DNA from 2 places in the Methylobacterium sp. Leaf100 genome. Region 1 is predicted to be linked to the other one. Evidence: riboswitches for the same ligand, from Rfam matches in the RefSeq annotation. Region 1 holds a riboswitch; the other holds the start of a gene.
The links. Region 1 has a riboswitch for thiamine pyrophosphate ahead of thiO (glycine oxidase ThiO). Riboswitches for the same ligand answer to the same signal wherever they lie in the genome.

Region 1 (4,208 bases):
GCACGGGATCGTCGGCCTTCGCCACCGCCGTGTTGAGGAGGCAGCCGGCGGCCCCGAGCTCCATGGCGATGACGGCGTCCGACGCCGTGCCGATGCCGGCATCGACGATGACGGGTACGGGCGAGCGCCGACAGATCAGTTCGAGGTTGGCCGGGTTCGCCACCCCCATGCCGGAGCCGATGAGCGAGCCCATGGGCATCACGGCGACGCAGCCGATGTCGGCCAGGCGCTGGCACACCACCGGATCGTCGTTGCAATAGGGCAACACGGTGAAGCCGTCCTCCACGAGGTGGCGGCAGGCCTCCAGCAATTCAGCGACGTCCGGGTACAGGGTCTCGCGGTCGCCGATGACCTCGACCTTGATCCACGTCGTGTCGAGGGCCTCGCGGGCGAGTTCGGCGGTCATGATCGCGTCGCGCGCCGTCTCGCAGCCGGCGGTGTTGGGCAGGAAGCGGTAGCCCTTGAGCTTGCTGACCGTGTCCGAGCCGTGGCCCTGGAGCGAGACCCGGCGGATCGAGGCGGTCACCACCTCGGCGCCCGACGCCGCCACGGATTCGGCCATGATGGATTGGGTGGGATAGCCCGCCGTACCGATGAACAGGCGCGAGCCCAGGGTGATGCCGGCGATGACGAGGGGATCGTCGTGGGGTTCGGTCATGGTTTCAGCCTCCCTGCATGGCGCGGACGATCTCGACGCGGTCGCCCTCTTCGAGTTGCGTCGTTTCCCAGTCCCGGCGGCGGATAACCGCGCCGTTGAGGGCGATGGCGATGCCCTGTGGGCTCTCGATCCCGGTCTCCTCGGCCTCGATCCGGAACAGGGCGTCGAGGTCGCGCGCCGCGCTCTCGTGGGGCCGGCCGTTGAGGATGAGTTTCATGCGCGCGCCCTCGTCTCGGCCGGGGCGAAGCGGGCGCGGCCGAAGGCGCTGGCGTAGTCCGGCACGGCGCCGTCCGTCAGCAGGGCCGCGACGGCGTCGGCGGTGGCGGGCGCCAGGAGGTAGCCGTTGCGGTGGTGGCCCGTCGCCGCGACGAGGCCGGGGGCCAGGGTGTCGATGATCGGCGCGTCGTCGTCGGAGGTCGGGCGGTAGCCGCTCCACACGGCCTCGACGGCCATCTCCTCGATACCGGGCAGGACACGGCGCGCCCCTTCCAACAGGGCGTAGAGGCCGCCCGCCGTGACGCCGGGGGTGAAGCCGCAATCCTCCACCGTCGCCCCGACGATGAGGTGGCCGTCGCTCTTCGGGGCCATGTGGACCTGCTCGGTCCAGACCATGTGGGTGAGGGTTCCGGTGCGGGCGGTGGTGCGCAGCGCCAGCGACTGGCCCTTCAGAGGACGCACCGGCAGGGTCAGGGCATCGGGGAGCAGGCCGGTCTGCCCGCTCCAGGCGCCGGCGGCGAGGATCACGGTCTCGGCCGCGAGCCGGCCCTGGCCGGTCAGGAGCCCGGTGACCCGGTCGCCCGCCCAGTCCAGGGCTTCGACGGAGCAGTTCTCCACGATGGTGACGCCCGCGGCCGTGCAGGCCCGCACCAGGGCGGCCATGACCCGGCTCGGATCGACCTGATGATCGTGGGGACAGTAGAGGCCAGCGGTGACGGCCGGGCGCAGGGCCGGCTCGCGGGCCCTCACCTGCGGCCCGGACAGCCACGTGGCCTCGAGACCCGAGCGGACCTGCAGGTCGTGGCGAAAGCGCAGGCGCTCGACCTCGTCGCGGCCGATGGCGAGCACCAGGGTGCCCTCCTCCCGGTAGTCGATGTCGACGCCCGACGCCGCCTGCAGGGCATCGCGAAACCCCGGCCAGCGCGACAGGCTCTCCAGGGCCAAGGGCAGCAGCGGGTCGGAGCCGGGCTCGTGCTCGGCGGCCGGCGCCAGCATGCCGGTGGCAGCCAGGCTCGCCCCCGCGCCGACGGTCTCGCGCTCGACGACGGTGACGGCGCGTCCGCGTTCCGCGAGACGCCAGGCGATGGACAGGCCGATGAGGCCGCCCCCGACAATGGCGACATCGCAGCGGGCCGGCAGGGCGGATTGCGCCCGGGCGGCGGCGGGTGAGCGCCTGAGATCGATGGGTCGGCTGGGAACGAGCACCTGGACAACCTCCGCGACGGACGCAGGGGGTGTGGGGCCGGTGCGCTTCTGAGCGGAGCCCGCCGAACTCGGGCGGGCAAACACGGCGGTCCAATCCCTACGCCGGTATGAACCGGTTCAGGTTCGAAGGATTTCCGCGCCGCCGCCCGCACGCAGGCCGCTCATCGGTTTCTCAGCCCCTTGCCGGGGATCTCCCTGGAACACCACCGATGTGGGCCGGGACGGCCCTCCGGTCAACACCCCGCGCGCCTCGTCACACCGTCGCGGCCGGCCGTCCGGGGCGGAACACCCCCATGGGCTCGGCGAACCCGTCGAGGGCGTGGGTGCCGAGGGAGACCGGATCGCCCCAGAGGAAATCCACGAAGGGCTTGGACATCAGCAGGGGCTCGCCGAGCGTCTTGTTGAGGCGGGCGAGGCGGCTCGCGAGGTTGACGTCGCGGCCGATGACCGTGAAGTCGAGACGCGCGCCCGAGCCGACATTGCCGTAGGCGGCCTCGCCGTGATGGAGCGCGATGCCGGCCGCCACGGGCTGGGCGAAGCGCCCGAGGCCGTTGGCTTCGGCGAGGGCCGCGAGCGCGCTCTGGGCCGCCGTCAATGCCCCCTTGGCCGCCCCGCCGAGGTCGTCGCCCCGCTCGCGAAAGATCGCCAGCAGGCCGTCGCCGAGGTACTTCAGCACCTCGCCGCCCTCGCGCTCGATGGCCGGCACGAGGCAGTCGAAGAAGATGTTGAGGAGGTCCACCGCTTCTTCCGGGGTCATCTCGGCGGAGATGCGGGTGTAGTCGCGCATGTCGGCGAACAGGATCGCTGAGCGGATGCGCTGGACGTGGCCGCGCCGGATCGAGCCGGCCAGGATCGCCTTGTGCGGTTCGTCGCCGACATAGATCCGCAGCACGTGGTCGAGCTGCTTGTTGATGCTGCGCATCTCCATCACGGCGGCGAGCGTCGGGATGACGAAGCGCAGGATCGCCACGTCCTCATCGCGAAATCCATCCTCGCTGCGTGTGGCGAACGTGATGCCGTTGCGGGTGCCGTTGGTGAAGAACAGCGGCGCCACGATGTAGTGGCGGTAGCCCTCGGCCTTCAGGTCGGGAATCACCGCGTAGGCGTCGGACGGCGTCTCGGAAAGATCGAGGATCAGCCACTCCCCGGTCTCGTGGACCGTCTGGAACGGGCTCTCGCGGTAGGCCTTGTCGGAGGCGTCGCCGTGGGGGAACAGCCGCACCGTCGAGCCCGATTCGCGGGTCCAGAAACGGCCGACGCCGGAATATTCGGAATGCAGGGCGTCAATGGCCGTGGTCGCCCGGTCCACCGGCACCCCGAGGTCGATGAGCCGCTCGGCCAGCCCCGCCAGGAGGTCCTCGGCGTTGGGCATCCGGGCCCCCTCGCTCAGCAGCCAGTCGCGCAGGGCCACGCATTGCTGCAGGGCGCCGAACGGAACGTCGTTCGCTTCCGATCCGTCGGCTTCGGCGGTGGGCGGCGACTGGGGCGGACCTCGATCGAGCATGGGGGCCTAACTGGATCGCGGGGTCGATCTCGGCAACCGGGCCGTCGGCATCACACTCGGCCGGCGGCATCGGAGCGCCGCCGGTCCGTCCTGTCGTTTCGGGAGTCGGCAACGTCGCGGGACGGCCGATCTCTCAGTTGTCGAGGAAGCTGCGCAGTTTGCGCGACCGGCTCGGGTGCTTGAGCTTGCGCAGGGCCTTGGCCTCGATCTGGCGGATGCGCTCGCGGGTCACCGAGAATTGCTGGCCGACCTCCTCGAGGGTGTGATCGGTGTTCATGCCGATGCCGAAGCGCATGCGCAGCACGCGCTCCTCGCGCGGGGTCAGCGAGGCGAGGACGCGCGTCGTGGTCTCGCGCAGATTGCTCTGGATCGCCGCGTCGATGGGCAGGACGACGTTCTTGTCCTCGATGAAGTCGCCGAGATGCGAATCCTCCTCGTCGCCGATGGGGGTTTCGAGGGAGATCGGCTCCTTGGCGATCTTCAGGACCTTACGCACCTTCTCCAGGGGCATGGCCAATTTCTCGGCCAGTTCCTCGGGGGTCGGCTCGCGGCCGATCTCGTGGAGCATCTGGCGCGAGGTGCGGACGATCTTGTTGATCGTCTCGATCATGTGCACCGGGATGC
Region 2 (4,208 bases), on a different contig from region 1:
CCGCAGTTGCGCCGCCGGATGGCCCTTGGCGAGGTCGGCGGCGTGGGCGGCGATCTTGTAGGTGATCACGCCTTCCTTCACGTCGTCGCGGTTGGGCAGGCCGAGATGCTCCTTCGGCGTGACGTAGCAGAGCATGGCGCAGCCGAACCAGCCGATCATGGCCGCCCCGATGCCCGACGTGATGTGGTCGTAGCCGGGCGCGATGTCGGTGGTCAGGGGCCCGAGGGTGTAGAACGGCGCCTCGCCGCACTCCTCCAGCTGCTTTTCCATGTTCACCTTGATCTTGTGCATCGGCACGTGGCCGGGGCCCTCGATCATGGTCTGGCAGCCCTTGTCCCAGGCGATTTTCGTCAACTCGCCGAGGGTCTCGAGTTCGGCGAACTGGGCCGCATCGTTTGCGTCGGCGATGGAGCCGGGGCGCAGGCCGTCGCCCAGCGAGAACGACACGTCGTAGGCCCGCATGATGTCGCAGATCTCGTCGAAGCGCTCGTAGAGGAACGATTCGCGGTGCCCGGCGAGGCACCAGCGCGCCATGATGGAGCCGCCGCGCGAGACGATGCCGGTGACGCGCCGCGCGGTGAGCGGCACGTGGGCGAGGCGCACTCCGGCATGGATGGTGAAGTAGTCGATGCCCTGCTCGGCCTGCTCGATGAGTGTGTCCTTGAACACCTCCCAGTCGAGTTTCAGCGGATCGCCGCCGACCTTCTCCAGGGCCTGGTAGATCGGCACCGTGCCGATCGGGACCGGCGAGTTGCGCACGATCCACGAGCGGATGTTGTGGATGTTGCGGCCCGTCGAGAGGTCCATCACCGTGTCGGCGCCCCAGCGGGTCGCCCAGACCAGCTTCTCGACCTCTTCCGCCGCCGAGGAGGTCACGGCCGAGTTGCCGATGTTGGCGTTGATCTTGACGAGGAAGTTGCGGCCGATGGCCATCGGCTCCACCTCGGGGTGGTTGATGTTGGCCGGGATGATGGCCCGGCCGCGCGCGATCTCTTCGCGGACGAATTCGGGGGTGATGAAGGCCGGTAGCGCCGCGCCGAAGCTGTTGCCGTCGCTGAGCGCGGCCTGCGCGCCCTCCAGCATCGTCTCGCGGGCGAGGTTCTCACGGTGGGCGACGTAGATCATCTCTTCCGTGATGATCCCGGCCTTCGCGAACTCGTACTGCGTCACCATCTGGCCGGGGCCGGCCTTGCGGATGAGGCGCTGCGCCGGACACGGGGCCACGAGCTTGTCCTCGGGCACGAAGCCGTTGTCCTCGGGCTTGACCGCGCGCGGCGTCACCGTGGCGTAGCCGCGCTTGGCGATCCACGGATCGCGGATCAGCGGCAAGCCGGCGTTGAGGTCGATGTTGGCGTCCGTCTGCGTGTAAGGGCCCGACGGATCGTAGACCCGCACGGGGGCCTCCTTCGGGTCGCTCAGGGTCACCTCGCGGAACGGCACCCGGATGTCGTCATGCCCGGCCACCGCCGCGTAGACCTTGTGCGACCCCATGATCGGGCCAGTGGTCACCGCCTGGGGCGAGCCTTTGGGAAGACCTTGCGGAAGATCGTGGGGGAGATCCTGGGGCAAAACGGGCTTGTTCATCGGGCGTGCTCCTGGCGTGGGAGGCGACCCGGATTCGTCAGGAACAGCATTGGGTGGGGGACACCACGCAATGGCGCGGCGAAAGCATTCCCGTCCCTCCGCCGGTACGAACCGGATCAGGTTCAAGGGTCAGGGCGTCGCGCCCAATCTCAGCTCCCGGTCTCGGAGCCCCCCTCGGAATCGTTCCAGGTTCGACGCCTGCGCCCGATTTGTCAATCGTCGCAGCCGTACACGGGCGTTTTCGCCGAAAGTCCCGCCACGGTCGGTCCGCCGAGTCCTGCGACTCGGCGGCGTCGTCAAAGTCGGTTCGGCGCGGCTGTCGCGCCCATGGTCTTCAGCACTTGCTTCGGCAGAAGTCGCCGGCCTGCTGCGCCGCGATCAGGCATACCTGCTTCCCGGTCGGGTTCGGGATGGCGTTGCACGCCGCTTCGGCCAGGCCCTGGGCGGCATTGCAGGCCAGCGTACAGAAGATCGGATCGAGCTGCTGCGCATCGGCGGTCTGCATCTTGTCTCCGACGATATTATGATCCTGCTTGAAGATCTGAGTGATGATCGTACGAATCTTGTCCCGCTCTTCGCCCGTCAGGCCGTTCCAGTCGGAATCATTGACTTTGATGTCCATGGGCTTGTCCTTGTGATCCCGGTCTCTGCGGCCGGTCCACCCAAGAAATATATAACTTAAGGTTTATCAACCCATCTATTATAAACCCAAGGTAGCATTTTCGTGAGCGGAGTTCCATTGGGATCCCAGGGTCAGCCCAGATCCCGTCCGGGATCGAGCCGTCGACGGATGGAACGAACGCCGAGGTCACGGTTCGAACCTTGCGTGGCCGGTTGCGTTGATCCTCCAAACGCGCCTCCGTTCCGGACCGGCGCTGCAACGCGGATCATCACCATGAATCGCATTCTTCTCGCATCGGCCGCCATGGTCGGGGCTCTCATTCTCATTCCCGCCCAGGCCGACGCGCGCGGCGGGGGCGGATTTCGCGGCGGCGGTGGCCATATGGGCGGCTTCGGCGGGGGCGGCCGTGGCTTCGGCGGCGGCGGCTTCGCGGGCGGTGGTGGGTTCCGCGGCGGCATGATGGGCGGTGGGCGCGGCGGCTTCGGCGGCCAGGGCCTAGCCGGGCGCGGGTTCGGCGGCGGTCAGGGCTTCGCGGGGCGCGGCTTCGGCGGCGGCCGTGGTCTCGGCGCGACGGCGGCCGGGTTCGGCGGCGGCGCGGCGCTTGGCGGGTATCGTGGCGGCGTCGGCGGGTTCAACCGGGGCGGCTACCGCGGCGGGTTCGCCGATTACCGGAGCGGGCGCGGCTACGGCTACCGCCGCGGCTACGGCGGCCTCGGCCTCGGCGTCGGCCTGGGGCTCGCCGGTGCGGGAATCGGTTACGGCCTCGGCAGCGGCTTCTATGGCGACGATTACTACGGCGGCGGCTACGCCCCGGCCTATTACGGCGGTGGCTACGGTGCCTATGACGGCGGCTATGCGCCGGCCGGCTACGCCGTCGAGACAGAAGTCGCCCCTCAGCGGGACGACGCCTACTGCGTCCGTCGCTTCCGGTCCTACGACCGCCAGTCGGGCACCTATCTCGGCAATGACGGCCAGCGTCACGCCTGCCCGTAGGTGACGCACGATCGAACGAAGAAGGCCCCGGCGCTCACCGCGCCGGGGCTTTCTTCGTTTCAGAAGCCCGCGTTTCAGAAGCCCGCGTTTCAGAAGCCCGCGTTTCAGAAGCCCGCGTTTCAGAAGCCCGCGTTTCAGGAACCCGCGTTTCAGGAACCCGCGTTTCAGGAGCCCTGGAGACTTTCCGCGAAATCGTCCGGCACCTCGCCGAACTGGGCCAGGATGGCGGCGCTCTCGAGTTCGCCGGTCTCGTCGTCGGCCACCACCCGAATGGCGGCGGTGCCGGGGAAGCGCCCCGCCATGGCCTCCGCCTTCTTGAGGGCGCCGCTCTCCGTGGGCGCCACCTCGCGGTCGCCCGGCACGAGGCGCTTGCGCTTGATCACGAAGGTCTGGACCAGGAACGTCGTCTTGAGGGCCATCACGGTCTCCACCGGGCGGGATCGCCTCCGGACAGGGACGCCGCCTTAGCACGAAACCCGCGCGCGCGCGGCACGCGGACGGTGGTGGGCCCGCCTCACCACAGGCGGATCAGACGGTATCCCGCCACCACGTCGGCGGGGTCGACGCCCATCAGGGTGGTGAGCCGCAGGCTCGTCCGGAACAGAAGCCGGCTGAAGGCGCCGGAGAACAGGAACAGCACCGTCAGCACGAGGCCGGCATGGCGGGCACCCGCATCGCCCACGGCCTGCCATGCGGCGGGCAGCCACGGTCGCGCGGCGGCGTAGCCGTCGAGGCCCGGGATCGGCACGAGGTTGAGGACGAGGGCCATTCCCTGGAACAGGGCCGAGACGGCGAGCACCGCCCGCAGGGTGTCCGAGTCCGGGCTCGCCAGATGATAGAGCAGCACGAAGCCGAGCAGCGCCGCGCCCGTCATGGCCGGTCCCGCGAGGGCGACGGCGCTCGGCCACAGGCGGCCGCGCAGAGCCGACAGGTCGATGCGGACCGCCCCGCCGGGAAAGCCGATGCCGCCGAGGATCGTGAACAGGACCGGCAGCACCAGGGTGGTGAC

Region 2: another riboswitch for thiamine pyrophosphate. It lies ahead of thiC (phosphomethylpyrimidine synthase ThiC); the one in region 1 lies ahead of thiO (glycine oxidase ThiO).

Annotation. Positions count from the first base shown of each region.
Region 1 is NZ_LMMW01000063.1:154,860-159,067, reverse strand. It holds gene ASF25_RS21570 (thiazole synthase) at 1-658, opposite strand, end outside; gene thiS (sulfur carrier protein ThiS) at 663-875, opposite strand; gene thiO (glycine oxidase ThiO) at 872-2,080, opposite strand; TPP riboswitch at 2,157-2,286, opposite strand; gene ASF25_RS21555 (adenylate/guanylate cyclase domain-containing protein) at 2,334-3,584, opposite strand; gene rpoD (RNA polymerase sigma factor RpoD) at 3,718-4,208, opposite strand, start outside.
Region 2 is NZ_LMMW01000012.1:587,789-591,996, reverse strand. It holds gene thiC (phosphomethylpyrimidine synthase ThiC) at 1-1,584, opposite strand, end outside; TPP riboswitch at 1,661-1,769, opposite strand; gene ASF25_RS10735 (hypothetical protein) at 1,919-2,206, opposite strand; gene ASF25_RS10730 (BA14K family protein) at 2,480-3,199, shown strand; gene ASF25_RS10725 (hypothetical protein) at 3,364-3,618, opposite strand; gene ASF25_RS10720 (site-2 protease family protein) at 3,714-4,208, opposite strand, start outside.